Regions from separate parts of the Streptomyces sp. NPDC001450 genome, predicted to be linked through region 3. Evidence: riboswitches for the same ligand, from Rfam matches in the RefSeq annotation. Region 3 holds a riboswitch; each other region holds the start of a gene.

Region 1 (7,420 bases), on a different contig from region 3:
TCGGGCAACTCCACCGGCCCGCACCTGCACTTCGAGGTACGTCCGGCGGGCGGGGCGGCCATAGACCCCCTGCCGTGGCTGCGCAGCCACGGCCTGGACCCGACCTGAGCCGCCGACGAACCGAGCCCCGCCGATCCGGCGGGGCTCACTCGTCTCCCTACAGCTTCTCCACCGGCGCGTACCGCAGCAGCAGCCGCTTCGGCTTCCCGTCCCCGAAATCGATCGTCGCCTGGGCCTTGTCCTCCACGCCCGACACCGCGACGACCGTGCCGAGCCCGAACTGGTCGTGGGTGACCCGGTCGCCGACGGCCAGGGACACCACCGGCTTCTCGGAGGCCCGCCGGGTGGCGAACCCGGACGCGCCCGCCGCCGACGAGCGGGAGCGGGACGAGGACAGCGAGGACACGATCCCGGAAGCCGGCCCGGAGGACACCGGGGCGGCGGCTCCCGTCCGCTTCCACTGCACATGGGCGGCCGGGATCTCCTCCAGGAAACGGGAGGGCGGGTTGTACGAGGGCTGCCCCCAGGCGCTGCGCATCGCCGACCGGGTGAGGTAGAGCCGCTCCCGCGCGCGCGTGATGCCGACGTACGCCAGCCGCCGCTCCTCCTCCAGCTCCTTGGTCTGGCCGAGGGCGCGCATGTGCGGGAAGACGCCGTCCTCCATGCCGGTCAGGAAGACGACCGGGAACTCCAGGCCCTTGGCGGTGTGCAGGGTCATCAGGGTGATGACGCCGGAGCCTTCCTCGTCCTCGTCGGGGATCTGGTCGGAGTCGGCGACCAGTGCGACCTGCTCCAGGAAGTCGGACAGCGCCACCGACTCACCCTCCCCGCGGTCCTGCTCGAACTCCAGGGCCACGGCCGCGAGTTCCTGGAGGTTCTCGATGCGGGTCTCGTCCTGCGGATCGGTCGAGGCCTGCAACTCGGCCAGGTAGCCGGTGCGTTCGAGAACCGCCTCCAGGACGGTCGCCGGTCCGGCGCCGGACTCCACGATCGTGCGCAGGTCCTCCATCAGCGTGTTGAACCGCTTGACCGCGTTGGTGGAGCGCGCGGCCATGCCGTACGCCTCGTCCACGCGCTTCAGTGCCTGCGGGAAGCTGATCTTCTCGCGCTGGGAGAGGGCGTCGATCATCGCCTCGGCGCGCTCGCCGATGCCCCGCTTGGGGACGTTGAGGATGCGGCGCAGCGGCACCGAGTCCTCGGGGTTGGCGAGGACGCGCAGGTAGGCCAGGACGTCCCGGACCTCCTTGCGCTCGTAGAAGCGGACGCCGCCGACGACCTTGTAGGGCAGGCCGACGCGGATGAAGACCTCTTCGAAGACACGGGACTGGGCGTTGGTGCGGTAGAAGACGGCGACGTCCCCGGACTTCGCCTCGCCCGCGTCCGTGAGGCGGTCTATCTCGTCGGCGACGAACTGGGCCTCGTCGTGCTCGGTGTCGGCGACGTAGCCGGTGATCCGGGCGCCCTGTCCGGCATTGGTCCACAGGTTCTTCGGGCGGCGGGACTCGTTGCGCTCGATGACCGCGTTGGCGGCGGACAGGATGGTCTGCGTGGAGCGGTAGTTCTGCTCCAGCAGGATCGTCGTCGCGTTCGGGTAGTCCTCCTCGAACTGGAGGATGTTGCGGATGGTCGCGCCCCGGAAGGCGTAGATCGACTGGTCCGCGTCACCCACCACGCAGAGTTCGGCGGGCGGGAGGTCGTACTCGCCCGGCGGGGTGTCGACGTCCTCGGCGGCACGTTCACCCGTGCCGACCAGCTCGCGCACCAGCGCGTACTGGGCGTGGTTGGTGTCCTGGTACTCGTCGACCAGGACGTGCCGGAAGCGGCGGCGGTAGTGCTCGGCAACGTCCGGAAAGGCGCGCAGCAGGTTGACCGTCGTCATGATCAGGTCGTCGAAGTCGAGCGCGTTGGCCTCGCGCAGCCGCGACTGGTAGAGCGCGTAGGCCTGGGCGAGGGTCTTCTCGAAACCGTCCGCGGCCTGGGCGGCGAAGTCCTCCTCGTCGATCAGCTCGTTCTTGAGGTTGCTGATCTTGGCGCTGAAGGACTTGGGCGGGAAGCGCTTGGGGTCGAGGTCCAGGTCGCGGCAGACCAGGGCCATCAGGCGCTTGCTGTCGGCGGCGTCGTAGATGGAGAAGCTCGACGTGAAGCCGAGCTTCTTCGACTCGCGCCGGAGGATCCGCACGCACGCGCTGTGGAAGGTCATGACCCACATCGCGTTCGCGCGCGGGCCGACGAGCTGCTCGACGCGCTCCTTCATCTCGCCCGCGGCCTTGTTGGTGAAGGTGATCGCGAGGATCTGGCCCGGGTGCACGTTCCGTTCGGCGAGCAGGTGGGCGATGCGGTGGGTGAGCACACGGGTCTTGCCGGAGCCGGCGCCGGCGACGATGAGCAGCGGGGAGCCGGCGTGCACCACCGCGGCGCGCTGGTTCTCGTTCAGCCCCTCCAGGAGGGCTGCCGCGTCGATCGCGGGGCGGGGGGCGCCGTCGCGGTAGTACGCGTCCCGGTCCGGCGGCACGTCGAACTTCCCACCGAACAGATCGTCCGGAAGCGGCTCCGGAGCGTGATCGTCCTCGGGCGGCGGCGGGGGCTCCTCCTCGCGCCCGCGAGGGGCTTGGAGGTCCGCCAGGAAGCTGTCGTCAAAGAGGCTGCTCATCGCTCTCCGAGTCTAGGGCGCCGCACCGACAACCGGCCGCCGTCCCGGGAACATGGCCGGTTCACGGGGAGCCGGTCCTTCGTGCCCGGGAGGGCCGAACAGCCCCTCACACAGCGGAATCACCCCGTGACACGGGAGCGATCCCACGCCGAGGTCACGAAAATGTATCGGACATATCGTGCACCAACCTTCACACGAGACACACCAGTTGGCTAGGTTGCGGGGCGGGCCGCGCGCCCCCTTCCGGCGAACGTCGCCGATCCGCGCGGCCTCCGCCGAGTCCGGCGCACCCCCGCACGGTGACCGGAGCCGGGGACCCACCGAACCTTGGGGTGAATCGGCACACGTCCCGCCCGGGACGAGGGCCGTAGGGCAAACCTTCCGACCACCCGCCCGAACCCGACAGCTAACCCGGTAGGCGGCACATGGAAGGAGTCGCCTCCCTTGGCGTCGCACCGCAAGCCGCGCCCCGCGGGCACACTCGGAGCAGGTTTCCGCACCCCAGCCCTCGCCGCCACCGCCGCTCTCACCTCCGTGGCCGTGCTGTCCCAGACGGCCGACGCCGCTCCCTCGACCGATGGAAAGCCGAGCCTGGAGGAGGTCGAGAAGAAGGTCGACGACCTCTACCGCCAGGCGGAGTCGGCGACCGAGAAGTACAACGCCGCCAAGGAGCAGACCGGCAAGCAGCGCACCCACATCGACTCCCTGCGCGACGAGGTCGCCCGGCGGACCGCCCGGCTGAACAAGGCCCGCGGGGAGCTGGGCTCGTTCGCCGCCGCCCAGTACCGGACCGGGGCCGCCACGCCCGACACCGCCACCTTCCTGCTCGCGGACAGTCCCCAGGACTACTTCGACGAGAGCCAGCTGATGAACCGGCTGACCTCGCGCCAGAAGAGCGCCGTCGACGACTACGTCACCGAGCAGGCCGCGACCATGAAGAAGCGGCAGGAGGCGGCCAAGAGCCTCCAGACGCTGTCCGAGTCGCAGAACGAACTGCAGACCGCCAAGGCCACCGTCCAGAAGAAGCTCGCCGCCGCGCGCAAGCTGCTGTCCCAGCTGACGGCCGAGGAGAAGGCCCGGCTGGCGGCGATCGAGCGGCAGAAGCAGGAGGAGGCCGCACGCAAGGCCGCGGAGCTGGCGAAGCAGCAGGCGGCACAGGCCAAGGCGCAGGAGCAGGCACAGCAGACGAGCGGCTCGTCCACCTCCGGCGGCTCGTCGACGTCCGGCGGCTCGTCCGGCGGGTCGTCGACGTCCTCCGGAACGTACGCCACCAAGGCCGAGAAGGCGATCGCCTTCGCCCGTGCCCAGATCGGAAAGCCGTACGTGTGGGGCGCCACCGGACCCGACTCGTACGACTGCTCCGGCCTCACCCAGGCCGCCTGGAAGGCCGCCGACGTCTCGCTCCCGCGCACCACCTACGACCAGGTGAACGTGGGAACCACGGTCTCCCTCGCCGACGCGAAGCCCGGCGACCTGATCTTCTTCTACGACGACATCAGCCACGTCGGCATCTACATAGGCAACGGCATGATGATCCACGCTCCCAAGCCCGGCGCGTACGTCCGCGAGGAGTCGATCTACTACGGCGGCGAATCGATCATCCACAGCGTGGTCCGACCCGCCTGACCATCCCCTTCGTCCGGCCCGACCGTCCTCTTTTCGAGCTTTCGAACGCCGCGCGCGCGTGGCCTCCGCGCCCCGCGCGCGCGGCTGCCTAGCATCGGGCGCATGCCCGGCATCTCGGCTCTGCGTGCGTGGTGGGCGGGGCGTCCGCCGGCGGCGGGAGCCGCCGTCATGGCGACCGGCATCGTGTCGTTGGGCCTGCATCTGACGGGCACCGAGACGGTGTCCCGCGTCTTCCTGTGGCTGGCCTGCGTCGCCTGGGCGGCGCTGGCCGCCGACTTCCTCGCACGGCTGGTGGCGCAGCGGGAGCGCTGGGTGGCCGAGGCACACAGCCCGGGCGCGCTCACCGCCGTCGCCGCCACGGCCGTGCTCGGCACCCGGTTCTCGGCGCTCGGCCGGCAGACCCTGGCCGAGGCGTCGCTGGTTCTGGCCGTGGCGCTCTGGCCGGTGCTGCTGTACCTGGTCGTACAGCACTGGGAGCGACACATGCCGGGAGCGGTGTTCCTGTGCTGTGTGGCCACACAGGGGCTTGCGGTACTGGCGGCCACGCTGGCCGCGGCCGAGACGACGGCATGGCTCGCCCACGCCGCGCTGGTGCTGTTCTGGCTGGGCCTGGTGCTCTACGGCCTCGCCCTGCTGCGCTTCGATCCGCGGCAGGTCCTCGAGGGGGCCGGGGACCACTGGATCGCGGGCGGGGCGCTCGCCATCTCGGCGCTGGCCGGGGCGAGACTGCTCTCCGCCGACAGTGCGCGGCTGTACCTGTGGAACGACGACGACCGGGGCGTACTGCGGAACGTGACGGTGGCGCTGCTCTTCCTGGATCTGGCCTGCTACGTGGTCCTGCTCGTCGCCGAGGTGGCCCGGCCGCGGCCGCGCTACGACATGCGGCGCTGGGCGACGGTGTTCCCCATGGGGATGACCGGGGCGGCCATGCTGTCGGTGGCGGCGGCCGTGGGCATCGCGTGGCCGAGGGGACCGGGGCGGGTCCTGGTGTGGGTGGCGGTGGCGGCGTGGCTCACGGGCGCGGCGGGCGCGGTTCTCGCGGCCCGCGCCGGGATCAGCGGACGGCGCTGAGCGTCACGTCCACAGCACGGCGATGAAGATGTTCGCCATGGTCAGCAGGCCGACCAGCCCGAAGAGGCTCTTGTCCACCTTCTCCTCGTCACGCTTCACGTAGACCAGCCCGAGGATGACGATCAGCAGGGCCAGCTTCACGCCGATCTTGACGGTGTTGACGTGGTGGCCTTCGGCCTGGTTGAGGCCGACCAGGGCCACACCGGTGACCAGCATGGTGAACGCGCCGTGCAGCATCCCGGGGACGAAGCGGGCCGTGCCCTGGCCCATCGCCTTCATCTGGGTGAGGAATCCGCCGAGCAGCGCGGCGATGCCGATGATGTGCAGGCCGACGAAGAGATGGATGAGTACGTCCATGAGCCTGGAGCCTAGTCAGGGGTCCGACAGGCTCCTGTCACCGGGCCCGCCGGGAGCATCCGCGGATCTTGCATATATGCGCGCCATAGCACCACATGACTCCCGCGTGTCCAGCATTCCGCGCATCGGTCACTACGCTACGTGAAGGCGACGACTCCAGACCGGCAACCCGGTCACATGCGGTCACATCTCGATCGCTCGAAGCCAGTTACGCACTCCACGTTACCAACCCGTCACACCGGGTTTAGCGTCCTCCCCCAGGTGACCGGCTCCCCACCGCCGCCCGGGCCAGGGGCGGCAGTCGGGCACCACCGCCGAGAAAGGTCCGGCGGCGGCCCGCTTCCCCTGTGCGGGCCGCCGCCGGACGCACCACTCGTCCGGTCGCAGGAGTCCTACGGAAGGACGTGACGGTCCAGGTGGCAGCGCACCGCAAGCCCCGACAGCGCTCGCTCGGCGGAAACACGGCCCGCACGGCCGTCACTCTCGCCCTGGCGGGCGCGGCCACCGCGACGGCCTTCGACGGAACCGGCAACGCCGAGCCGCAGCTGACACCGACGCAGGTGAAGGCCAAGGTGGACAAGCTGTACCAGGAGGCGGAGACCGCCACCGAGAAGTACAACGGTGCGAAGGAGAAGGCGGACACGACCCAGCGGCGGCTGAACTCGCTGCGGGACGAGACCGCCCGGAAGCAGGACAAGCTCAACGATTCCCGGAACGCGTTGGGTTCGTTCGCGGCGGCGCAGTACCGCGAGGGCGGGATCGACCCCGCCTGGCAGCTCGCCCTGTCCAGCGACCCCGACCGGTACCTGGACGGGGCCGCGTTCGCGGAGCGGGCCGGCGACCGGCAGGCCGGGGCCGTGGCGCGGGTACGCGAACAGCTGCGGGAGGCCGAGCAGTTGCGCGGCGCCGCCCGGATCGAGCTGAAGGCGCTGCGGTCGCGGCAGGCGGAGCTGAAGCGGCAGAAGAAGACCATCACCGGGAAGCTGGCGGAGGCGCGCGACCTGCTGGCCCGGCTCACTCCGGCGCAGCGCGCGCAGGTCACCGGCGACGGCACCGCGCCGGGGCACGCCTCACGCTCGGCCTCGGACGCCCGGCCGACCCTGGAGCCGGCCGGATCCCCCGCCGCCCCCGGCTCCCGCGCGGCGGCGGCCGTCGCCTACGCCTACCAGAAGCTCGGCAGCCCCTATGTGTGGGGCGCGACCGGCCCGGACGCCTTCGACTGCTCGGGCCTGGTCCAGGCCGCCTACCGCTCCGCCGGCGTCTCCCTGCCCCGCACCACCTACACCCAGATCAACGCGGGCCGACGGGTCTCCCGCTCGGAACTCCAGCCCGGCGACCTGGTGTTCTTCTACTCCGGCATCAGCCATGTGGGCATCTACATCGGCAACGGCCAGATGGTCCACGCCCCGAACCCCTCGGCACCGGTCCGGGTGGCCCCCATCGACCAGATGCCGTTCGCGGGGGCGACGCGGGTGGCGTGAGGGCGGCTGCCCGGCAGCAGTCAGACCAGCCGTCGCGCCGTGGCCCAACGGGTCAGCTCGTGGCGGTTGGACAGCTGGAGCTTGCGCAGGACCGCCGAGACATGGGACTCCACCGTCTTCACCGAGATGAACAACTGCTTGGCGATCTCCTTGTAGGCGTAGCCCCGGGCGATCAGGCGCAGCACCTCCCGCTCGCGCTGGGTGAGGCGGTCCAGGTCCTCGTCGACCGGCGGGG
Region 2 (7,420 bases), on a different contig from region 3:
TCACGTCGTGCTTGGCGCGTCTGGCGCCGGCGTCCTCCGTGAACGGCTCGTTGTCCGCCGTACGGGCCAGCAGGCCCGTGGAGGACAGCAGCACCCGGCACGGGTCGTCGGCGACCTGGAGCGGCACCGCGGCCACCGGAGCGCCCGCAGACTCCAGCAGGATCGTGCGCCGGTCGGTGCCGAACTGCTTGGCCACGGCGGCCAGTTCGGCCGAGACCAGCTTGCGCAGCTCCGCGTCCGAATCCAGGATCCGGGTCAACTCCGCGATCTCCGCGGTGAGCTTCTCCTTCTCCGCCTCCAGCTCGATGCGGTCGTACTTGGTGAGCCGGCGCAGCGGCGTGTCGAGGATGTACTGCGTCTGGACCTCGCTCAGCGAGAACCGCTCCATCAGGCGCTGCTTGGCCTGCGCGGAGTTCTCGCTGGACCGGATCAGCCGGATGACCTCGTCGATGTCGACCAGCGCGGTCAGCAGACCCTCGACCAGGTGCAGACGGTCACGGCGCTTGCCGCGGCGGAACTCGCTGCGGCGCCGCACGACGTCGAAGCGGTGGTCGAGGTAGACCTCCAGCAACTCCTTGAGGCCGAGGGTGAGCGGCTGACCGTCCACCAGGGCCACGTTGTTGATGCCGAAGGACTCCTCCATCGGGGTGAGCTTGTACAGCTGCTCCAGGATCGCCTCCGGCACGAAGCCGTTCTTGATCTCGATGACCAGGCGCAGGCCGTGCTCGCGGTCGGTGAGGTCCTTGACGTCGGCGATGCCCTGGACCTTCTTCGCGTTGACCAGGTCCTTGATCTTGGCGATCACCTTCTCCGGACCGACCGTGAACGGCAGTTCGGTGACGACCAGGCCCTTGCGGCGGGCGGTCACGGTCTCGATCGAGACCGTCGCGCGCATCTTGAAGGTGCCGCGGCCCGTCGCATACGCGTCCCGGATCCCGTCCAGGCCGACGATCCGGCCGCCGGTGGGCAGGTCGGGGCCCGGGACGTGCCGCATCAGTGCGTCCAGGTCCGCGTTCGGGTACCTGATCAGATGGCGGGCGGCCGCGACGACCTCGCGCAGGTTGTGCGGCGGCATGTTCGTCGCCATGCCGACCGCGATGCCCGAGGAGCCGTTGACCAGCAGGTTCGGGAAGGCGGCGGGCAGCGCCACCGGCTCCTGCTCCTGGCCGTCGTAGTTGGGCGTGAAGTCGACCGTGTCCTCGTCGATCGACTCCGTCATCAGGCTCGTCGCCTCGGCCATCCGGCACTCGGTGTACCGCATGGCGGCCGGCGGGTCGTCGTTGCCCAGCGAGCCGAAGTTGCCGTGGCCGTCGACCAGCGGGAGGCGCATCGAGAACGGCTGGGCCATGCGCACCAGGGCGTCGTAGATCGACGCGTCGCCGTGCGGGTGCAGCTTGCCCATGACCTCGCCGACGACCCGGGCGCACTTCACGTAGCCGCGGTCGCGGCGCAGGCCCATCTCGTTCATCTGGTAGACGATGCGGCGGTGCACCGGCTTGAGGCCGTCACGGGCGTCCGGCAGAGCGCGCGAGTAGATGACCGAGTACGCGTACTCGAGGTAGGAGCCACGCATCTCGTCCACGACGTCGATGTCGAGGATCTTCTCCTCGTACGAGTCCTCGGGCGGCGGGGTCTTCGTGCTGCGGCGGGCCATCCTGCCTGGCTCCTTGCTGAAGCGTTTGACGGATCTGACGCGGACCATTGTGGACCGAGGCACTGACAACCCGGGCCACGACCCGGTCCGCGCGGTCCTGCCCGGTGCCGGAAGGCCGTCCCACGGCACGCCTGACGCAGGCTACGCGATCCGCTGTGGGCGTACGTCCGGCGGGAACTTCGCCGAGGCCTCGCACGCTTTGCATACAGTGGCAGGACCGGCAGGAAATCCGCGGTTTCGACGACCGCCTCCGCTCGCGAAGGGACGTACATGCCCATGGGTCACACGACCACGGCCGAGGCAGGCTCCGGGGGCCTGACAGCGACCGAGCACCGCCTGGCCAACGGTCTGCGCGTGGTGCTCTCCGAGGACCACCTGACCCCGGTGGCGGCGGTGTGCCTCTGGTACGACGTCGGCTCCCGCCACGAAGTCAAGGGACGTACCGGCCTGGCTCACCTTTTCGAGCACCTGATGTTCCAGGGCTCAGCACAGGTCAAGGGCAACGGCCACTTCGAGCTGGTGCAGGGCGCCGGCGGCTCCCTGAACGGCACCACCAGCTTCGAGCGCACCAACTACTTCGAGACCATGCCCACCCACCAGCTGGAGCTCGCCCTCTGGCTGGAGGCCGATCGTATGGGCTCCCTGCTCGCCGCCCTGGACGACGAGTCCATGGAGAACCAGCGGGACGTCGTCAAGAACGAACGCCGCCAGCGCTACGACAACGTGCCCTACGGCACCGCCTTCGAGAAGCTGACCGCCCTCGCCTACCCGGAGGGCCACCCCTACCACCACACGCCGATCGGCTCGATGGCGGACCTGGACGCGGCCACCCTGGAGGACGCGCGCCAGTTCTTCCGCACCTACTACGCGCCCAACAACGCGGTGCTCTCCGTGGTCGGCGACATCGACCCCGTGCAGACCCTCGCCTGGATCGAGAAGTACTTCGGGTCCATCCCCTCCCACGACGGCAAGCCCGAGCCCCGCGACGGCTCCCTGCCCGAGATCATCGGCGAGCAGCTGCGCGAGGTCGTCGAGGAGGAGGTCCCGGCGCGCGCCCTGATGGCCGCCTACCGGCTCCCGCAGGACGGGACCCGCCGGGCGGACGCGGCCGACCTCGCCCTGACCGTCCTCGGCGGCGGCGAGTCCTCCCGCCTGTACAACCGGCTCGTGCGCCGCGACCGTACGGCCGTCGCGGCCGGCTTCGGCCTGCTGCGCCTGGCCGGTGCGCCCTCGCTCGGCTGGCTGGACGTGAAGACCTCCGGTGACGTCGAGGTGCCGGTGATCGAGTCCGCGATCGACGAGGAGCTGGCCCGGTTCGCCGAGGAGGGCCCCACGGCCGAGGAGATGGAGCGCGCCCAGGCCCAGTTGGAGCGCGAGTGGCTGGACCGGCTCGGCACGGTCGCCGGGCGCGCCGACGAACTGTGCCGGTTCGCCGTCCTGTTCGGCGACCCGCAGCTCGCCCTCACCGCCGTCCAGCGCGTTCTCCAGGTGACCCCCGAGGAGGTCCAGGAGGTCGCCAAGGCCTGCCTGCGCCCCGACAACCGCGCGGTCCTCGTCTACGAGCCCAAGCACCCGGAGACCGTCCAGGACGCCGACGTCCCCGAAGACCCGGAGCAGGAAGCCACCGTAGAGGCGGGCGCCGACCAGAGCGACAACGAGGAGACGGCCAAGTGACCGAGCTCGCCACGATGGACTTCCACCCCCAGCCGCAGCCGGGCGAGGCCAGGCCCTGGGCGTTCCCGGCCCCCGAGCGCGGCACGCTGGACAACGGCCTGACCGTGCTGCGCTGCCACCGCCCCGGCCAGCAGGTCGTCGCCGTCGAGGTGCTGCTGGACGCGCCCCTGGACGCCGAGACGCCCGCTCTGGAGGGCGTCGCCACGATCATGGCGCGGGCCTTCTCGGAGGGCACCGACAAGCACTCCGCCGAGGAGTTCGCCGCCGAGCTGGAGCGGGCCGGCGCCACGCTCGACTCGCACGCCGACCACCCCGGCGTCCGCCTCAGCCTGGAGGTCCCGGCCTCCCGCCTGGCCAAGGGCCTCGGCCTGCTCGCCGACGCCCTGCGCGCGCCGGCCTTCGACGAGAGCGAGGTCGAGCGGCTGGTCCGCAACCGTCTGGACGAGATCCCGCACGAGCTGGCCAACCCCGCCCGCCGCGCCGCCAAGGAACTCTCGAAGGAGCTGTTCCCGGCGACCTCGCGCATGTCGCGGCCGCGCCAGGGCACCGAGGAGACGGTCGAGAAGATCGACGCGGCGGCCGTACGCGCCTTCTACGACCGTCATGTGCGGCCCGCCACGGCCACCGTGGTCGTGGTCGGCGACCTCACCGGCACCGACCTGGACGACCTGCTCGCCGACACCCTGGGCGCCTGGACCGGCACCGCGGGCGCGCCGCGGCCCGTGCCGCCGGTGACCGCCGACGACACCGGCCGGGTGGTCATCGTCGACCGGCCGGGCGCCGTCCAGACCCAGCTGCTCATCGGCCGGATCGGACCCGACCGGCACGACCGCGTGTGGCCCGCCCAGGTGCTCGGCACCTACTGCCTCGGTGGCACCCTCACCTCCCGCCTGGACCGCGTCCTGCGCGAGGAGAAGGGCTACACCTACGGCGTGCGCTCCTTCGGGCAGGTCCTGCGCTCCGCGGCCCCCTCTTCCCCCGGAGGGGCTACGGGCGCCGCGATGCTCGCCATCAGCGGCTCCGTGGACACCCCGAACACAGGTCCCGCGCTGCAGGACCTGTGGAGGGTGCTGCGCACGCTCGCGGCGGAGGGCCTGACCGACGCCGAGCGGGACGTCGCCGTGCAGAACCTGGTCGGTGTGGCGCCGCTGAAGTACGAGACCGCGGCGGCCGTCGCGAGCACGCTGGCGGACCAGGTCGAGCAGCACCTGCCCGACGACTTCCAGGCGACGCTGTATCAGCAGCTCGCCGGCACCGGCACCGTGGAGGCCACCGCGGCGGTCATCAACGCCTTCCCGGTGGACCGCCTCGTGACCGTCCTCGTCGGTGACGCGGCCGAGATCAAGGCGCCGGTCGAGGCGCTCGGCATCGGCGAAGTCACCGTCGTGGCAGCCGAGTAGCGGCCTTACGGCGCCTCGCGCGCGTGGGGGCCCTGACGACCCGACGGGTCGTCAGGGCCCCTTGCTGTGCGGAGCCCTTCCCCAGATGTCCGAATTGGGGCAGAGGTTGCCTGTCTGGCCTGTGGGATGCGCTACAAAAGCCCGGATCCGTTTGGGGATCGAAAGTCGGGCCGCATAGCGTCTTCCGGGCTGTCCGTCAGGCAGTGCGCCGCGCCCGCGGCACCGGACAGCCATCGCCGAGTCCCCGTACGGCGCGAGCCAGGGGAGCCGGGGACCCACCGTAGTCCCCTGGGGTGAATCGGACGCCCGCGCGTGAGCGAGGGGGCCCGTAGGAGACCTTCCTGCTCCGAACCCGTCAGCTAACCCGGTAGGCGAGAGGGAAGGAAAGGACCAACCACTTCATGGCGTTCATCTGCGCCACCGGGAAGCACCGCAAGCCCGGCCGGGTCAAGCGCACCACCGCTCAGGCGGCCGGTCTCGCGGCCCTCACCACCACCGGTGTCATCGGCACCCTCGCGGCCACCCCGGCGCTCGCCGCGGAGAACCCCGTCGAGGAGACCGGCCTCACCCCGGTCATCACCGTCAGCGACACGGTCGCCGAGCAGATCGACGCGCAGGCCGAGGCCCAGCAGGTGGCCGCCCGGCAGAAGGCGGCCGAGGAGGCCGCGGCCAAGGTGGCCGCCGAGGAGGCGAAGAAGGAGCGCGAGGCCCAGGCCCGCGCCGCCCGCGAGGCCGAGCGCAAGCGCCTGAACGCCTTCGTCGCCCCGATCGCGCACTCGTACGTCTCCACCGGCTACAAGGCCAGCAGCTCCCTGTGGTCCTCCGGTTCCCACACCGGCATCGACTTCCACGCGGCCAGCGGGACGTCCGTCCACGCGGTCGGCTCCGGCACGGTCGTCTCCACCGGCTGGGGCGGCGCGTACGGCAACCAGATCGTGATCCGGATGGCCGACGGCATGTACACCCAGTACGGCCATCTGTCGTCCATCGGCGTCGTCGTGGGCCAGAAGGTCCTCCCGGGCCAGCAGATCGGCCTGTCCGGCGCGACCGGCAACGTCACCGGACCGCATCTGCACTTCGAGGCCCGTACGACCCCCGAGTACGGCTCGGACGTCGACCCGATCGCCTACCTCCGCCAGCACGGCGTGAACGTCTGACGCTCCGGCGCACGCCATCCCGAAGCCCCGGCTCGCGAGCCGGGGCTTTCGCCGTTTTTCGCGGTGCCTGTCGCATCCGCTGTCCAAAAAATATCCATGGATTCCAGCCTGCCGTCGGAAATTCCGGCTCATTGCAATAGAGTCACGGAACACGCGTCCATCGTCGACGTTTCACGGGGATTAAGGCGGAGGTCGGTCATGCGTATTCCGGCGCACTCGGTGTGCACGGCGATCCGGGACGACATCGTCGCGGGTGTCTACGAGCGCGGCGGCCGCCTCACCGAGGAAGTCCTCGCCCGCCGCTACGGAGTCTCGCGCGTCCCCGTCCGCGAGGCCCTGCGCACCCTGGAGGCGGAGGGCTTCGTGGTGACCCGGCGGCACGCGGGCGCGTGCGTGGCCGAGCCGACCGAGCAGGAGGCCGCCGACCTGCTGGAGATGCGCACGCTCCTGGAGCCGCTCGGTGCCTCCCGGGCCGCCCAGCGGCGCACCGAGGCCCATCTGAAGGTGCTGCGGGGTCTGGTCAGGCTGGGCCAGGAGCGGGCCAGGCGGGGCAACAGCGAGGATCTGCGCTCGCTGGGCGGCTGGTTCCACGAGACGCTGGCGCAGGCCTCGGGGAGCCCCTCGCTGAGCTCGATGCTGACCCAGCTGCGGCACAAGATCGCCTGGATGTACACGGTGGAGGCGCCGCTGAGCCCGGTGGACTCCTGGGCGGAGCACGGCGCGATCGTGGACGCGGTGGCACGCGGCGACAGCGAGCGCGCGCGGGCGATCACGGCCATGCACACCGAGCGGGCGACGGGCGGGCACCGGTTGCGGTTCACCTCGGGCGGGGACCGTTCCGAACGTGTGAGGAACTCGCAACATGCCGTAAACATGTCGAGTCTGCGGCATTAACACGGGCGCCGTATACAAAGGGGAGATATTCGGTGGGCGGGTATTTCCGCTGCCCTTTTCTCGGCGTGCCGTGAATTCCCGGTCGCGGGCCTTCGGTGTGCCTGCGTCGAATTCCTCGGACTGGGCGCGAAAAACGCGGAAGCCGCGCCACCCGGAAAGGGTGACGCGGCTTCCTGGCACACCTCAGACGGTCTCGGGGAGTTCTTCCAGGCCCTCGGAGACCAGCTTGGCCAGTCGGTCCAGGGCGATGTCCGCGCCCTCGGCGTCGGAGGCGAGGACGATCTCCTCGCCGCCCTGGGCGCCCAGGCCCAGGACAGCCAGCATGGAGGCCGCGTTGACGGGGTTGCCGTCAGCCTTGGCGATCGTCACCGGGACACCTGCGGCCGTGGCGGCCCGGACGAAGATGGAAGCGGGGCGGGCGTGGAGGCCCTCGGCCCAGCCGACGTTGACGCGGCGCTCAGCCATGTGTTGCTGCCCTTCAGTGTTCAGGGTTGTCTAGACCAGTTTCCCATATCGCGAAGCGTGCCCGGAGCGGTTCTGCGTCCCGCTCCGGTGTGCCGTCGGACCGCGGCCTCGGTCCGACTTCCGTCCCCCACAGACTGCCTCGCGCCGTTGTCGTACGCGAGCCTTACTCTGGGGCC
Region 3 (7,420 bases):
TCGGCCCGCATCGCGGCGATCTGCTCCGCGGTGGGCGGGTCGCTCACCTTGCCGTCGTGCACCAGGTGCCGTTCGGTCATCCGCACGCAGCCGACGTTCACGGACCGCGCGGCCCGTACGTGGTCGTCGCCCACGACGAACTCGGTGGAGCCGCCGCCGATGTCCACCACCAGGTAGGGCTTGGTGAGGTCCTCGCGGCCCTTCAGTTCCTTCGTGGCACCCGTGAAGGAGAACTCGGCCTCCTGGTCACCGCTGATGACCTCGGGCTCGACACCGAGGATGTCCACGACACCGCGCACGAAGTCGTCCCGGTTCTCGGCGTCCCGGGAGGCGGAGGTGGCGACGAACCGCACCTTGGCGGCGCCGAGTTCGCGGATGACGTCCGCGTACTCACGGCAGGCCGCGAAGGTCCGCTCCAGCGCCTCGGGCGCCAGCCGGCCGGTGCGGTCCACGTCCTGGCCGAGCCGCACGATCGTCATGCGCCGGTCCAGCTCCAGCAGCTCGCCGGTGGCCGGATTGACGTCGGCGACGAGCAGCCGGATGGAGTTCGTACCGCAGTCGACGGCGGCGACGCGGGTGAACCTCTCGGCGACCAGAGGCCGGTGGGCGAAGGAGCCGCGGCGGTCCTCGGTGAGGTCGAGGACCACGCCGTCCACGCCCGGGTGCTCGTCCGCGGGATCGGGCGCCTTGAGCGGCTGCACGCACGGCCCCTTGCGCCACCACTCCGGCAGCATGGCGATCGCCTCGTCGCCGAGCGGGTTCACGCCCGGGCCGGCAGCCAGCGAGTGGGCCACGAGGACGTGCAGGCACTTCACCCGGTCCGGCATGCCGCCCGCGCTCGGGAAGCCCTCCAGGACCTCGATCTCGTCCCGGCGCCGGATGTAGTCCTCGTGCGCGGCCCGGTACGCGGCGGCCAGCTCGGGGTCGTTCTGCAGCCGCTCCGTCATCTCCTTCATGACGCCGTCCGCCTCCAGCGTGCCGATCGCCGAGGCGGCGCGCGGGCACGTCAGGTAGTACGTCGTCGGGAAGGGAGTGCCGTCCGGCAGCCGCGGAGCGGTCTCCACGACGTCCGGCTGTCCGCACGGGCACCGGTGCGCGATCGCCCTCAGCCCGCGCGGCGGACGCCCGAGCTGCTGCTTGAAGGCCTCGACGTCCGCGTCGGTCGGCTCGGTACGCGGAGTGGGCGGCGGAGGCGTTTCCATGACTGTCTTCAGCTGTCTTTCTGTCGGTTCACTGGTCGGAGGCGTCGGACTTGTCGACCCCGTCCCAGACGTTCGCGTACCAGGGCCGGTGGGCGGCCCTGAGGTCGGCGCGGGACTGCTTGGCCGCGCCCGGGTCGATCACGACGTATCCGGTCTCCCCGGGCATCACATAGTGCAGCCGGCGCCGGATCTGCTGCTCGGCATAGGCGTCGTCCTGCCAGCGCGCCTTGAGGTCGCGCAGCTGTTCCACGCGCTTGCGGGCCTGCTCCTGCTGCCGCTGCTGGTCGGCGATCTCGGCGCGCTGGGAGACGTACTGCCGCATCGGATAGGCGAGCGCGACGATCAGCGAGCAGAGCACGAGCGCCAGCAGTGCGGCGCGGCCGGTGAGGCGGGAGCGGCGGGCCTGCCGCTTGGTCTGGGAACGGTAGACGCGGGCCGCCGTCTGCTCGCCCAGCAGCTTGAGCCTGGTCGCGGTGGAGAACCGGTCCCGGTCCTTCACGGCCATGTCCCCGCCTCCCCTTCACACGTGCGTACGTCCCCGCACACGGTACGGGACCGGGTACGGGGACGTACGTACGACTGGCTAAGGCTTAGCCCGAGATGGGTCAGCCCTTGGAGATCTCCAGGCCGCCCTTGCTGTGCCTACTGGTTCGCAGTGCGAAACCGCGGGAACGCGCTGCGGCCGGCGTACACCGCGGCGTCGTCGAGGATCTCCTCGATGCGCAGCAGCTGGTTGTACTTGGCGACGCGCTCGGAGCGGGCCGGGGCGCCGGTCTTGATCTGGCCGCAGTTGGTGGCGACGGCCAGGTCGGCGATGGTGACGTCCTCGGTCTCGCCGGAGCGGTGGGACATCATGCACTTGAAGCCGTTGCGCTGGGCCAGCTCGACGGCGTCCAGGGTCTCGGTCAGCGAACCGATCTGGTTCACCTTCACGAGCAGGGCGTTGGCGGTGCCCTCCTCGATGCCGCGGGCCAGGCGCTCCGGGTTGGTGACGAACAGGTCGTCGCCGACCAGCTGGACCTTGTCGCCGAGCTTGTCGGTGATGACCTTCCAGCCGGCCCAGTCGTCCTCGAACAGCGGGTCCTCGATGGAGACGAGCGGGTAGGCCGCCACGAGCTCCTCGTAGTACTCCGTCATCTCGGCGGCCGAGCGGGACTTGCCCTCGAACTCGTACTTGCCGTCCTTGTAGAACTCGGACGCGGCGACGTCGAGCGCGAGCGCGATCTGCTCGCCGGGGATGTAGCCGGCCTGCTTGACGGCCTCCAGGATGAGGTCGAGCGCCTCACGGTTGGAGCCGAGGTTCGGGGCGAAGCCGCCCTCGTCGCCGAGGCCGGTGGACAGGCCCTTGCTCTTCAGGACCTTCTTCAGCGTGTGGTAGACCTCGGTGCCCCAGCGCAGGGCCTCGGAGAAGGACTCCGCGCCGATCGGGGCGATCATGAACTCCTGGATGTCCACGTTGGAGTCGGCGTGCGAGCCGCCGTTCAGGATGTTCATCATCGGCACCGGCAGCAGGTGCGCGTTCGGGCCGCCCAGGTAGCGGAAGAGCGGGAGGTCGCTGGCCTCGGAGGCGGCGTGGGCGACGGCGAGGGAGACGCCGAGGATGGCGTTGGCGCCGAGGGAGCCCTTGTTGTCGGTGGCGTCCAGGTCGAACATGGCCTGGTCGATCAGGCGCTGCTCGGTGGCGTCGTAGCCGACCAGCTCCGGGCCGATCTGCTCGATGACGGCGAGGACGGCCTTCTCGACACCCTTGCCCTGGTAGCGGTTCGGGTCACCGTCGCGCAGCTCGATGGCCTCGAAGGCGCCGGTGGAGGCGCCGGACGGGACGGCGGCACGACCCGTGCTGCCGTCGTCGAGGCCGACCTCGACCTCGACCGTGGGGTTGCCTCGGGAGTCCAGGATTTCCCGGGCTACGACGACGTCGATGGACGGCACGAGCATCTCCTTCGTGGATGTGACGCTGGTTGTGCGGGGCTTGTGTGCCTTGCGCCTAGAGCCTAACCGTCCCGGGGGCGTCGGCCACCGACCGACCGACCCGTGGACAGCGAGGGACAGGGAGACCGTACCTATTGTTCACGCTCGGAACAAAGGGGCTGGTGGATGAGGCCGGTCGAAGAGTGGGGAACAGGCGGGGAGACAGAGGGGAAACGGGGCGGAGAGCAAGGTGGCGACACAAACAACCCCGCCCCGGCGCGTACGGGGGAACACGCGCCGGGGCGGGGAGCCCGTGGGGGACGGGGGGGGGAAGACCCTCACGAGGCCCTCAGTGTGGGGGCAGGCCTTGTGAGAGCGCTGTGGTTCCGATGGGAGCCAGGTGTCACTTCAGGTGCAGCTGCTGGCCCGGGTAGATGAGGTTCGCGTCCTCGACGATGTCCTTGTTCAGCTCGAACAGCTTCTTCCAGCCGCCCTTGACCTTGTGCTTCTCGGCGATCGTGCTGAGGGTGTCACCCTTGACGACCTTGTACTCGCCGTCACCCTTCTTGACCTTCTTGCCGGTCGGGGTGGTGACGGTCTTGCTCGCGGCCGGGCGCTCGGCGGAGCGGGAGGCGGCCTGCTGCTCGGCGGCGCGGGTGGTGGTCATGGCGGTCTTCGAGGAGCCGCTGCTCGACGGGGCCGCCGCGGTGCCGCTGTACGGGGTGCTCGACAGGCCCGTGCCGCAGACCGGCCAGGCGCCCTTGCCCTGGGAGGCGAGGACCTTCTCGGCGACGGTGATCTGCTGCTGCTTGGTGGCCAGGTCGGCGCGGGCGGCGTAGGCCGTGCCGCCGTAGGCGGCCCAGGTGGAGGCGGAGAACTGCAGGCCGCCGTAGTAGCCGTTGCCCGTGTTGATCGACCAGTTGCCGCCGGACTCGCACCGGGCGACCGCGTCCCACTCGGAGGCGGTGGCGGCGGAGGCGTTGCCGGCCGCCATCAGCGGGGCGGCGATGGCGGCGCCGGTGACACCGGCGAGCGCGATGACACGGGTGGCCTTGAACGGACGACGGTGCTTGCCCTTGCCGGAGAACAGCATGGATCGATCCCCTCACCGACGCCTGCGAGGTGAGCTGTCGGGTTCGGGCCGGTTGAGTTGCCCGGCCGCGGCCCTTACGGGACGCGGCTTCACCCCAAGCCGGTGCCGGCATCAACTGCCGGTCCCGGCGCTTACCTTGGGTCCCCCGCTCCTGCCTACGGCGCATGACGCGACGACTGTTCCCGGGCGGCCGCTGGCAGGACTCGGCGTTGCGGATGCCGGGGCTCGTGGTGACGAGCGGCCTTGACCGTAGACAGGCGATCGGCGGAATTTCAAAGACGATCAGGGCTTCTGAGACTCATCCCACACTTTCGCCAAAACGGACATTAGGCGTTAAGTGGGGCGTCAACTCTCGCTACTTATCGCCCTTTTCGGCACCGACTTTCAGGGTCTGACCGGCACTGATGTGGTTCGGGTCGGCACCGACGGCCTTCTCGTTCTTGGCGTAGAGCGCGCGCCATCCGCCCTCGAGGTCAAGGGAGTCGGCGATGGAGGCCAGGGTGTCGCCCTCACGGACGGTGTAGGTGTCCGCGTCACGGCCGGCGTGGCGACCCGGCGGGGTGTCGTTCTGACCGTTTGTCGCGCTTTCGTCCGCACTGGCACCGCGGTGACGTCCGCCACTACCGAGGGCGCCGGTGTCGACCAGGCTCCAAGAGCCGCTGGTCTGCCACGAATTGTCCGAGTCTTCCGTTGCGGGATCCGTGGTGACGGACTCGCCCCCCTGGACGTCCCCGGAGTCGGGCGATGCGGATTTGTCGGACTTGGGAGTGTCCGTGCTCTTGCCGGAGTCCTTGGAGTCGGCGTCCTTGTCGGCGCTCGGGGACGGCTTGCTCTTCGCATCCGAGGAGGAGTCGGACGAGGGCGACGAGGCGGACGAATCCGGCAGGTCGGATGAGTCGGAATTCTTCCCGGAATCGGAATCGCCGTCCGAGTTGGACGAGTCCGAGGACTTGGAGGAGTCACCGGAGTACGCCGAGCCCGAGTCGGAGCCCGAGACGCCCGTGTCGACGTCCACGGAGCCGGACTTCGAGGTCATGCCGGCGAGCAGGGCGCAGGTGGCCCAGGGGGTGGTGCCCTGGTCGGCGAGGATCTTCTCGGCGACGGCGATCTGCTGCGAACGGCTTGCCTGGTCGGCGCTGGAGGCGTACGCCGCGCCGCCGTACTTGTCCCAGTCGTCCTGGGATATCTGCAGGCCGCCGTAGTAGCCGTTGCCGGTGTCGGCGCTCCAGGAGCCACCGCTCTCGCACTCGGCCACCTTGTCCCACGTGGTGCCGTCGGCCGCGTTGGCGCTCGCCGCGCCGAGGAGCGGGATGGCGATGGCGGAGCCGGTCACGCCGGCCGCGACGAGCAGGGCCGGAGCCTGACGGGGGCGACGGTGACGACCGTTCCCGGAGAGCATGCGGAAGCCTTTCGTGCGACAGCGGGGCCGGCGTGGCGGATGGAACTCGGGGGCCACGCTGATGAGTGAACGTATCGGCAGACGATCACTTGTCACAAGTTAATGCCGCGCAGATCACGTGAAGATCACAGAAGAGAGTGCCTGTCATGTTCGGCTGTACGAACGTCTGCCCGTGTCCGGCCTGTTCGAGCCGCGCTCAGGGGACGGGCGTGAACTCCACGGGGAGGGTGCGCAGGCCGCGCATGATGAGCCCGCCGCGCCAGCGCAGTTCGGCCGGGTCCGCCCCGAGCCGCAGGTCGGGCAGGCGGGTGAGGAGGGTGGCGAGCGCGGTCTGCCCCTCCAGACGGGCGAGCGGGGCGCCGAGGCAGTAGTGGATGCCGTGGCCGTAGCCGAGGTGCTGGTTGTCCCGGCGGGACAGGTCCAGGACGTCCGGGTCGGCGAACCGCTCCGGATCCCGGTCGGCGGCGGCGAGTACGACGAGCACCGGGTCCCCGGCGGCGATGTCCTGCCCGCCGATGGTGAGCGGCCGGGTGGCGAACCGCCAGGTGGCCAGCTCCACCGGGCCGTCGTAGCGCAGGAGTTCCTCGACCCCGGTCTCCAGGAGGTCCCTCTCCCCGGCGGCCAGGGACCGCTGCAGGCGGTGGCGCTGCTCGGGGTGGGTGAGCAGGGCGTAGGTGCCGTTGCCGATCAGGTTCACGGTGGTCTCGAACCCGGCGAACAGCAGGATGAAGGCCATCGCGGCGGCCTCGTTCTCGGTGAGGTGCTCGCCGTGGTCGGAGGCGCGGATGAGGCCGGAGATCAGGTCCTCGCCCGGGGTCGGCTCGGCGGGCAGCGCCTCGCGCTTGCGGTGGATGAGGTCGGCGAGATACCCGCGCATCTTCTTGACGGACCGGGCGACCCCGCCCCGCGGCCCTCCCCCGTGTCGGATCATCATCCCCGCCCAGTCCCGGAATTCGTCCTGGTCCTCGCGCGGCACGCCGAGCAGGTCGCAGATCGCGTAGATGGGGAGCGGGAACGCGAACTCGTGGATGAGGTCGGCCGAGCCCCGCTTCGCGAACCGGTCGATGAGGTGGTCGGTCAGCTCCTGCACCCGGGGCGCGAACTCGGCGACCCTGCGGGGCGTGAACGCCTTGCTGACCAGCCGACGCAGACGGGTGTGGTCCGGCGGGTCGATGTTCAGCAGGTGCGTCATCAGCTCGGCCTTGCGCTCGCCCGGGATACCGGTCTTCCCCTTGGCGTGCGCGGGCTCGTCGTGATGCGCCGGGTTCTTGCTCAGCCGCTGGTCGGCGAGGGCCTGCTTGGCATCGGCGTACCGCGTGACCAGCCAGGCCTCGACCCCGCTGGGCAGCCGGGTCCGGTGCACGGGGGCGTGCTCGCGGAGCCAGGCGTAGGCGGGGTAGGGATCGCTGGCGAACTCCCAGGTGAAGAGGTCGGGGGCGGCCGGGGGGTGGGGGTCGTTGGTCACTCCTTGACGGTATCCGGCTTCCCGGACGTCTCGCCGAGCGCCTTCAGCGCGGCGGGGTGGCCCATGGCGGCGGCTTTGCGGTACCAGGCCAGGGCTCCCGGGTTGCTGCCCTGCTTCTTCAAGAGGGTGGCGAGCAGAAAGGCGCCATAGGCGTCACCGAGTTCGTACGCCTTGCGATACCAGGTGACGGCCTCGTCGACCCGGCCCTGCTGCTCCAGCAGGAACCCGAGGTGGGCCGCTTGCATGGCTGTCCCGTTCTCGGCGTCCTCGCGACAGTAGCGTTCGGCCTCCTCGAGCGACTGGTTGAACGGGCGCACGAGCGCGTGGTCGGCCCTGTGGTCCCCGGCAGC
Region 4 (7,420 bases), on a different contig from region 3:
GGCGAAGGAGCCGGTGTCGGTCGGGAGGGCCGAGGGCAAGGGCGCGGCGAAGGAGCCGGTGTCGGTCAGGGGCGCTGTCGCGGTCGGGCGGTTGAAGGGCTCGGTGGCGGCAGGAAGCGCGGTGACGCCGAGCGCGGTGGCCGCTTCCTGCGCCGGGAACACGCCAGGTGCCGCCCACTGCGGTGCGCGCCACTGGTCCTCGGCCGGCTGCGGTGCCTGACCCGCTGCGGTGCCCAGGGCGTCCGGCGCGGGAGTGGGCTGGGCAGCCGCGGCGCGCAGGGCGATGCCGCGGGACAACAGGTCCCGTGCCGCGGCGAGTTTCCGCCGGTTCTCCGCCTTGGACACCGCCGGGGCGGGTCGCCGGGACTCGGTGCCGGGGGCAGGTAGTGCCCGGGACTCCTGCTGCGGGGGCGTCGGGGGGGCGGGCAGAGCGGGGAGAGGGAGGGCGGTCGTCTGCGCCGAGGTGCGGCCCGCCGGTTCCAGCATGGCCCGGCTCGGCGGCTCGGCCGCGGCTCGGCCGGGGAGCTCCGGAGCGGTGCGGTCGGCCGCTACTTCCATGACCCGGCTGGTCAGTTCAGGAAGGGCACGGCTCGTCAGTTCGGGGACGGGCCGAGCGGTCAGCTCGGTGGCGGCCCCGCTCGGCAGCTCCGGCAACGCACGGGCACCCGTCCTCCCCGAGGGGCCGGCGGGCAACTCCGGCAGGCCTCGTCCCGGTGTCTCCCGGTCGCGAGCGGGGCGATCGCCGTCGCCTCGGTCCCCGGGGAGGGCCGGGGCGGCCCGCCGGCCGGGCATCCGGTCCGCCGGCAGTACCGCGGGTACGGACGGGCCGAGCTTGGCCCGCGCCCCTTCGAACCACTGCTTGGCCACCTCGTCGAGGGCCGGGTCCGAGCGCCGGTTCGGCCGCTTGGCCAGCGGAACACCACGAGTCCGCGTCGCCCCCGCCATGGCCCGTGTCGCGTTGAAGTTCCCCGTCTCGTCCTCGGCCCGGTCGTAGAGGGAGTTGATCCGCTGCCGGACCTCGTCGCGGCTGTCCGTCGCCATGAAGGGACGCACTCCTTCCGTGCTCCGCCTACCGAGCCGGCTGTCGGGTTCGGGCGGTGGGTTCCGGAAGGCGTGCCCTACGGCCGTCGCCTGCAAGGGCGTTGGCCGATTCACCCCGAAGTCGGTCGGGTCCCCGGCTCCGGCCGCACTCCACGGTGCACCGGATTCGGCGGGGGCCACGCGGCCCGGCGCGGTTCGCCGGGGGAGCCGTGCGGCCTGGTCGTCAACCTAGCCAATTTGTGTGGCCCGTGTGAAGGTTGAAGTGCGCAATGTCCGATACGGATATGTGATGTTCGTCTTGCCGTTCGAGACGAGGCACCCCCTGGGTGGCGCGGTGCCTATGAGATTCTGATGAATTCTCGGGACGCCTGAACACTCGGGCGCCCGGATCCGTATGGGGCGGGGGATTTCCATGCCGAGCCGCTCGACAGACTCAGAGGTACTTCCGTGGGACGCAACACGCGCAGACGCCCGACCCGTGCACGACGCGCGACCTTCGCAGCGGTCGCCCTGATGCTGGGCGGAGGCGGGCTCGTCGCGGCGAATGTCTACGCCTCGGCCTCCGAGGGCACATGGGGCGGGGACAGCGGCCCCGACGCGACGGGGCAGGTCCGCTCCGCGGGCATGGCCACGATCGACTGTCCGGACGTCGGCAGCCGGCTGACGACGGTGCCGGACGGCGCCCGCGAGGCCGTCGACCGCGAACTCGCCCAGCTGGACCAGCAGATCGCGGCCGCGTACCAGCAGCTCCAGGCGTCGGCCGAGTCCGTCCGCCAGGACCCTTCGGCCGCGGACGACCCCATCATGAACCCGCTGAAGGAGAAGCGGTCGGCCACGATCGAGCGGATCGCCGTCGCCATCGACCAGGTGGGGGACCGGCCGGAAGGACTGGAATCCCTGGCCGCCTGCACCCTGCGCCCCGGCCAGGACGGCGCGGGCGGCGACACGGGCGACGCCGGCCAGAGCAGCGCCACCCCGAGCGACGGAGCCCAACAGGGTTCCGGCCAGGGCCAGAACGGCGCCGGCCAGGGCGGCAACGGCCCCGTCGCCTCCGACTACGCGGACATCACCTCCGTACAGCCGAACGTGCCGAACCCGCCCCAGCAGGCCGACGCCTCGCGCGGCACCTTCACCTCCGAGTGCGGTGTCAACGCAGGCGGCCTGTTCAACTCCGACAACGTGATCGTCGCGCCCGGCGTCTCCAACGGCGCCCACCACTTCCACGACTACATCGGCAACCAGTCCAACAACGCCTTCGCCAGCGACGAGGACCTGGCCAGCGCCGAGACCAGCTGCGTGGACCAGGGCGACAAGTCCACGTACTACTGGCCGGTGCTGCGGCTGCAGAACGGCAAGCAGGAACGGGACGCCGGTGCCCCGGGCGGTGGTACCGAGGGCAACGCGGGCCAGATCGTCACGGCCAAGCAGGTGACACTGACCTTCGTGGGCAACCCGCGCGGCAAGGTCACCGAGATGCCGCGCCTGCTGCGCATCATCACCGGCGACGCGAAGGCCTTCGTCAACGGCCCCGCCAACGCGAACGCCTCGTGGAGCTGCACCGGTTTCGAGGACCGGCAGCTGAAGGACAAGTACCCGCTGTGTCCGTCCGGCAGCGACGTGGTGCGCACCTTCCACTTCCAGAGCTGCTGGGACGGCCGCAACATCGACAGCGCCAACCACCGCACCCACGTGGCCTTCGCCGGCCCCGACGGCGCCTGCCCCGAGGGCTTCCGGGCGATCCCGCAGCTGGTCCAGCGCATCGTCTACGACGTCGCCGCGCCGAGCCTGAACGACGGCGGGCGGACGGTGCCGCTCTTCGCGGTGGACTCCTTCCCCGAGCAACTGCACAAGCCGGTCACCGACCACGGCGACTTCATCAACGTCTTCGACGAGGACCTGATGCGCGAGATGGTCGACTGCATCAACTCCGGCCGGACCTGCGGACCTCGCGGCGGTGACGACTCCGGTGCCACCACGGCCCCGAGCCCGGGCGACGACAACGGTGCGACGGAGGCCCCCGGCAACGGCGGCGCCACGGCCGACCCCGGCACGAGCGCCCCGGCCGAGCCCGCCCCGGCCTCCTCCGACTCGACGCAGGAGCCCCGGACCTACAAGACGACCTCGCCGGCGAACACCACCAAGCACGACAAGCCCGCCAAGCACGACAGCCAGTCCGGCAAGCAGGACGGCCAGACCGGGCAGAGCGCTCCCGCCAGGGCCGGCAAGGCTGACAAGGCCGCGTCGACCGCACCGTCCGACTCGGGCGCAGGCGAGGTCGGTAAGGCCACCCAGACCCCGGCCGGCAGTCAGGCCGCCCAGTCCCCGGCCGCACAGGCGCAGCCCCCTGCCGCCCAGTCCGAACCCCAGGCGGTCCAGGGCGGTCTCGCCGAGACCGGCGCGCACCTGTGGCCCGCCGCCATCGGCACGCTGCTCGCCCTGTCCGGCCTCGTCATGCTGATCCGGGCCAAGCGCCTGCGGTACTGACCGCACGTCACGGAACAGCGAAGCGGCGGCCCCACCCTCCAGCGGTGCGGCCGCCGCTTCGTTGTCCGGAGCCGGCCAGCCGCTTGTGGGAGCGCTCCCAAGCGCATGAAGATGTCCGCATGCCACCCACGGACACCCGCCCCGCGATCCGCCCCTACCGCCCCGCCGACCGTGACGCGGTCGCCGACATCTGCGTTCGCACCGCGCACAACGGCGGCGACTCCCGCGCCCTCTATCCGGACCTGCGCCTGATGCCGTCGATCTTCGCCGAGCCCTACTGCCACCTCGACCCGGACCTGGCCTTCGTCCTGGACGACGGCGAAGGCGAGGCGGTGGGGTACGTCCTCGGTACGGCGGACACCGAGCGGTTCGTCAGGGACTTCCGGCGGACCTGGATCCCCCTGCTGGCCGACCGCTACCCGGAACCCACCGCGCCGCCCCGCACGCCCACCGAGGAGATGCTCGGCCTTCTGCACCGCCCGGAACGCATGCTCGTACCCGAACTCGCCGCCTACCCCGCCCATCTGCACATCGACCTGCTGCCGCTCTGGCAAGGGCGCGGACACGGACGCCGGTTGATGCACACGCTGCTGAACGCCCTGCGCGCACAGGGCGTTCCGGCCGTCCACCTCGGCATGGTCACCGCCAACACGGCCGCCCGCGCGTTCTACGACCGGCTCGGCTTCCACGAGATCCCGGTTGCGGACCCCGGCCCGCTCACGTATCTGGGCCGGGCCACGGCCCCGGACTGAGCACCCGTCCGACGGCGTCCGTCAGAGGACGCGCAGGGTCTGCTTGGCGAGTTCGTACGCGGGCAGCATCGCGTTGTGCTCCTCGGTGTCCATCCCGCCGAGGTGCAGCACGACAGGGCCGTGGGGCGTCGAGACCGCCAGGGCGCTCTCCTTCTTCGTCTCCTCCAGGAGCTTGCTCGTGTAGAGGTACTCCACCTCGACACCGGACAGGCCGGTGGCCGTCCTGAAGGAGCCGTACTTCGCCTTGCTGGTGTTGTCCTCGGCGGCCACGAACTGCCGCAGGACCGTACGCGCGTCGGCGTCGCCCGGCTCGCCGGTCCACACCCGCAGGAAGCCGATCTTGCCGGCGGGCTTGGCGTCGATCTCACAGGCGGTGGTGACCGGGCCCTGCCGGAGGAAGGCGTCGGCCAGGGCTCCGCTCAGGTCGCCGTCCGACCCCTTCGATGCCTTCGACAGCTCCTTCCCGGCGTCGATCCCCTTGGGCTTCCAGCTCTTGGCGATGTCGAAGCTGACGGGCAGTTCGCAGGCCGACCCCGCGGCACCGATGGTGCCGCCGCGCGCCGCGACCGCGCTCTTCGCCCCCGCACTCCCGGCGGCCGACGGGCTCCCCGACGCCTTCGCCGCCCCGTCCGGCGACTGCGAGCAACCTCCCAGTACCGCCGCCAGCACCACCGCCTGGACCACCCGGCCTCGCACGGACCCCACCCTGACCTGCACCGTCGTCTCCCCTCCTGTTCGGCGCGGCCACTGTAACCGAGGGCACCGACATCGCCGTACGCAATAGCGGGGGCCAGGAGGAGGGGAGGGCTCAGTCCCCGTCCCGCCGGCAGTGCAGGAACAGATGCGGCTCGGGTACGGCGTCGGGATGGGCCGGGGAGAACGTGGCGTGCTCCTCGGACAGGACCGTCAGGCCCGCCCCGGTCGCCAGCTGCGCGAAGTCCCCGGCGTCGAAGCTCGTCACTCGCACCGGCTGTCCCATGAACACCGCCTCGACGGCCTCCACGTCGAGGGGCACGGTGGCCAGCACCGCGAGCCCGCCGGGCCGCAGCGCACGTGCCATCCGGCGCACGACGGCCGACTGCTCGGCACGGGACATCTGCAGCAGCGAGAAGTACCCGCACACCGCGTCGAACGAGCCCTCGGCGAGCGGCAGTTCACGAATGTCGGCCAGCCGGAACTCGGCCCCGGGCACCTGCCGGGCGGCGATGTCGACCATCACCGGGGAGACATCGACGCCCAGCACGCTGTGCCCCGCCTCGGCGAGGGTCTGCGCGGTCGGCCGTCCCGTCCCGCTGCCCACGTCCAGCACCCGGCTGCCGGGATCCAGCCGGTCCAGCAGCCATCGCAGCGAGGCCCGGTGCGCGTCGGACGACGCGAACGCCTTCTCGTAGTCGAGACCCAGCGCGTCGAACACCACCGCGGCCGGTGCCCGCTGTTCGTCCTCGCCCAAGACAGCTCCTCCCGTGTCCCGTCCAGGTGCCCGGCATCGTCGCACTCCCGTGCCGGGGCCCACAATGTCGCGCGCCGGGTGCCGTTTGCGGACTGCGGCGCCCGCGGTGCAGGGTTCGGAACGTGCCTACCTTGCTGATCGTGCATCACACCCCCTCGCCCAACTGCCAGGCCATGTTCGAGGCCGTCGTCTCCGGCGCGACCACACCGGAGATCGAGGGTGTCCGCGTCGTACGGCGGGCCGCCCTGTCCGCCACCGCCTCCGACGTCCTGGAGGCCGACGGCTACCTCCTCGGCACCCCGGCGAACCTCGGCTACATGTCCGGCGCCCTCAAGCACTTCTTCGACCAGGTCTACTACCCCTGCCTGGACGAGACCCGGGGCCGGCCCTTCGGCTACTACGTCCACGGCGGCAGCGACGTCACGGGCGCCGTGCGCGCCATCGAGGCCCTCACCACCGGCCTCGGCTGGCGCCGTGCCACCGACGCGGTGACCGTCACCGGCGAACCCGGCAAGGCCGACGTGCAGGCCTGCTGGGAGCTGGGCGCCACGGTCGCGGCCGGGCTCATGGCCGAGGCCTGACGGTGAGGTGCCGACGACGGGCGTGAGCAGGTGACGGCTGTGCACCGGAAGGCCGACCGGGACCGTGCCGGGGGGCGGGGCCCGTAGACCGTTCGGGTGTCGGGCGGACGTGGTCACGCCCGCACCTCCCGCGCGCAGGAGCGGGCCAGTGGAGGGGGTCATGTGCGGCGCTTGTGCGGGAGCCGCGTCCGGCCCCGGCCCAGGCGCGCACGGCGATCTCGGACCCGGCGCACATCCTCTGCCTGGATGGACGAAGGTGCGGGCGCGGTGCCGCTGGCCGACGATGAGGAGGCGGACCGCGTCCCCGGGGCGCGGTCGCACACCGTCGAACGTCGTCGAGCCGAGGGAGCGTCGTATGGGAGCGGACGGCCACATACGCGGACGGACCGCCCAGGACGAGCAGGACACCAAGGAATTGCTGCGCCGGTGCGCACGGGACGTCGTGGACGTCGCCGAGGGCATCCGCGAGGTGTCCACACGCACCAGCACCGCGCTGTTCGCGCCGGCCCTGACCGCCTCCGCGCGCCGCCGTCCCCGTACCGCTCTCGCCGCCCAGTGGGCGCTGCTGCGGGCCCTGACGAACAAGGAGGGCCTCGGCGGCTTTGCGATCACGGCACCGAAGGGCATGGGGCATGTGCTCGGCGTGGCCGGTGAGGTGCTGGGCCGGGAGAGCCTGGCCGCGCTGGTGGCCGTCACCTCCCTGCGCCTGCGGATCGCCGCCGTGCTGTTCGACCACCCCGAGTTCGAGCGCGACCCGGGCATGCGCATGCTGATGGCCGCGGTCACCGCCGACCACGACCTGGAGGCCGTACGGGCCCTGCGTGCCCTGCTCAGGGACCAGGGAGCCCAGCGCTCCCTGTCCGGACTCGCGCCCCTGATGGCCGAACTCCCCGCCATCCGCGCCCTGCTCGACGAGGACCCGGAGCACGACGGGACCGGCCGGGCACTCGCCGCCGGCCGCGGCCTGCCCGCCGGTCCGGTGCACGGCGTCAGCGCCGCCCGTCTCGCGGGCACGGACCAGAGCGAGGGCGCCGCCGAGGCCGTCGACCTCACCGACCAGGAGCGGCAGACCATAGCCACCGAAGGCTCCCTCCTCGGTTTCCTGCGCAACA

Evidence for each region. Region 3 has a riboswitch for cyclic di-AMP ahead of ACWC5O_RS28815 (transglycosylase family protein). Riboswitches for the same ligand answer to the same signal wherever they lie in the genome.
Region 1: linked by a shared signal. The riboswitch ahead of ACWC5O_RS36045 (NlpC/P60 family protein) and the one ahead of ACWC5O_RS28815 (transglycosylase family protein) in region 3 are both predicted to bind cyclic di-AMP.
Region 2: linked by a shared signal. The riboswitch ahead of ACWC5O_RS15715 (M23 family metallopeptidase) and the one ahead of ACWC5O_RS28815 (transglycosylase family protein) in region 3 are both predicted to bind cyclic di-AMP.
Region 4: linked by a shared signal. The riboswitch ahead of ACWC5O_RS02095 (hypothetical protein) and the one ahead of ACWC5O_RS28815 (transglycosylase family protein) in region 3 are both predicted to bind cyclic di-AMP.

Annotation. Positions count from the first base shown of each region.
Region 1 covers NZ_JBSFHY010000043.1:7,051-14,470, reverse strand. The annotation lists gene ACWC5O_RS36055 (M23 family metallopeptidase) at 1-108, shown strand, start outside; gene pcrA (DNA helicase PcrA) at 158-2,650, opposite strand; cyclic di-AMP (ydaO/yuaA leader) riboswitch at 2,914-3,086, shown strand; gene ACWC5O_RS36045 (NlpC/P60 family protein) at 3,095-4,276, shown strand; gene ACWC5O_RS36040 (tellurite resistance/C4-dicarboxylate transporter family protein) at 4,379-5,347, shown strand; gene ACWC5O_RS36035 (hypothetical protein) at 5,351-5,704, opposite strand; gene ACWC5O_RS36030 (NlpC/P60 family protein) at 6,121-7,185, shown strand; gene ACWC5O_RS36025 (LuxR C-terminal-related transcriptional regulator) at 7,206-7,420, opposite strand, start outside.
Region 2 covers NZ_JBSFHY010000012.1:89,042-96,461, reverse strand. The annotation lists gene ACWC5O_RS15730 (DNA gyrase/topoisomerase IV subunit A) at 1-1,654, opposite strand, end outside; gene ACWC5O_RS15725 (M16 family metallopeptidase) at 1,925-3,328, shown strand; gene ACWC5O_RS15720 (M16 family metallopeptidase) at 3,325-4,728, shown strand; cyclic di-AMP (ydaO/yuaA leader) riboswitch at 4,953-5,117, shown strand; gene ACWC5O_RS15715 (M23 family metallopeptidase) at 5,130-5,885, shown strand; gene ACWC5O_RS15710 (GntR family transcriptional regulator) at 6,084-6,779, shown strand; gene ACWC5O_RS15705 (HPr family phosphocarrier protein) at 6,963-7,244, opposite strand.
Region 3 covers NZ_JBSFHY010000029.1:112,678-120,097, reverse strand. The annotation lists gene ACWC5O_RS28835 (Ppx/GppA phosphatase family protein) at 1-596, opposite strand, end outside; partial or broken gene ACWC5O_RS28830 (DUF501 domain-containing protein) at 801-1,202, opposite strand; gene ACWC5O_RS28825 (FtsB family cell division protein) at 1,231-1,707, opposite strand; gene eno (phosphopyruvate hydratase) at 1,845-3,140, opposite strand; gene ACWC5O_RS28815 (transglycosylase family protein) at 3,517-4,206, opposite strand; cyclic di-AMP (ydaO/yuaA leader) riboswitch at 4,211-4,379, opposite strand; gene ACWC5O_RS28810 (transglycosylase family protein) at 4,562-5,605, opposite strand; gene ACWC5O_RS28805 (cytochrome P450 family protein) at 5,802-7,070, opposite strand; gene ACWC5O_RS28800 (tetratricopeptide repeat protein) at 7,067-7,420, opposite strand, start outside.
Region 4 covers NZ_JBSFHY010000002.1:54,900-62,319, forward strand. The annotation lists partial or broken gene ACWC5O_RS02095 (hypothetical protein) at 1-1,041, opposite strand, end outside; cyclic di-AMP (ydaO/yuaA leader) riboswitch at 1,052-1,223, opposite strand; gene ACWC5O_RS02100 (DUF1996 domain-containing protein) at 1,555-3,525, shown strand; gene ACWC5O_RS02105 (GNAT family N-acetyltransferase) at 3,645-4,277, shown strand; gene ACWC5O_RS02110 (lipoprotein) at 4,299-4,994, opposite strand; gene ACWC5O_RS02115 (class I SAM-dependent methyltransferase) at 5,086-5,727, opposite strand; gene ACWC5O_RS02120 (flavodoxin family protein) at 5,850-6,308, shown strand; gene ACWC5O_RS02125 (hypothetical protein) at 6,664-7,420, shown strand, end outside.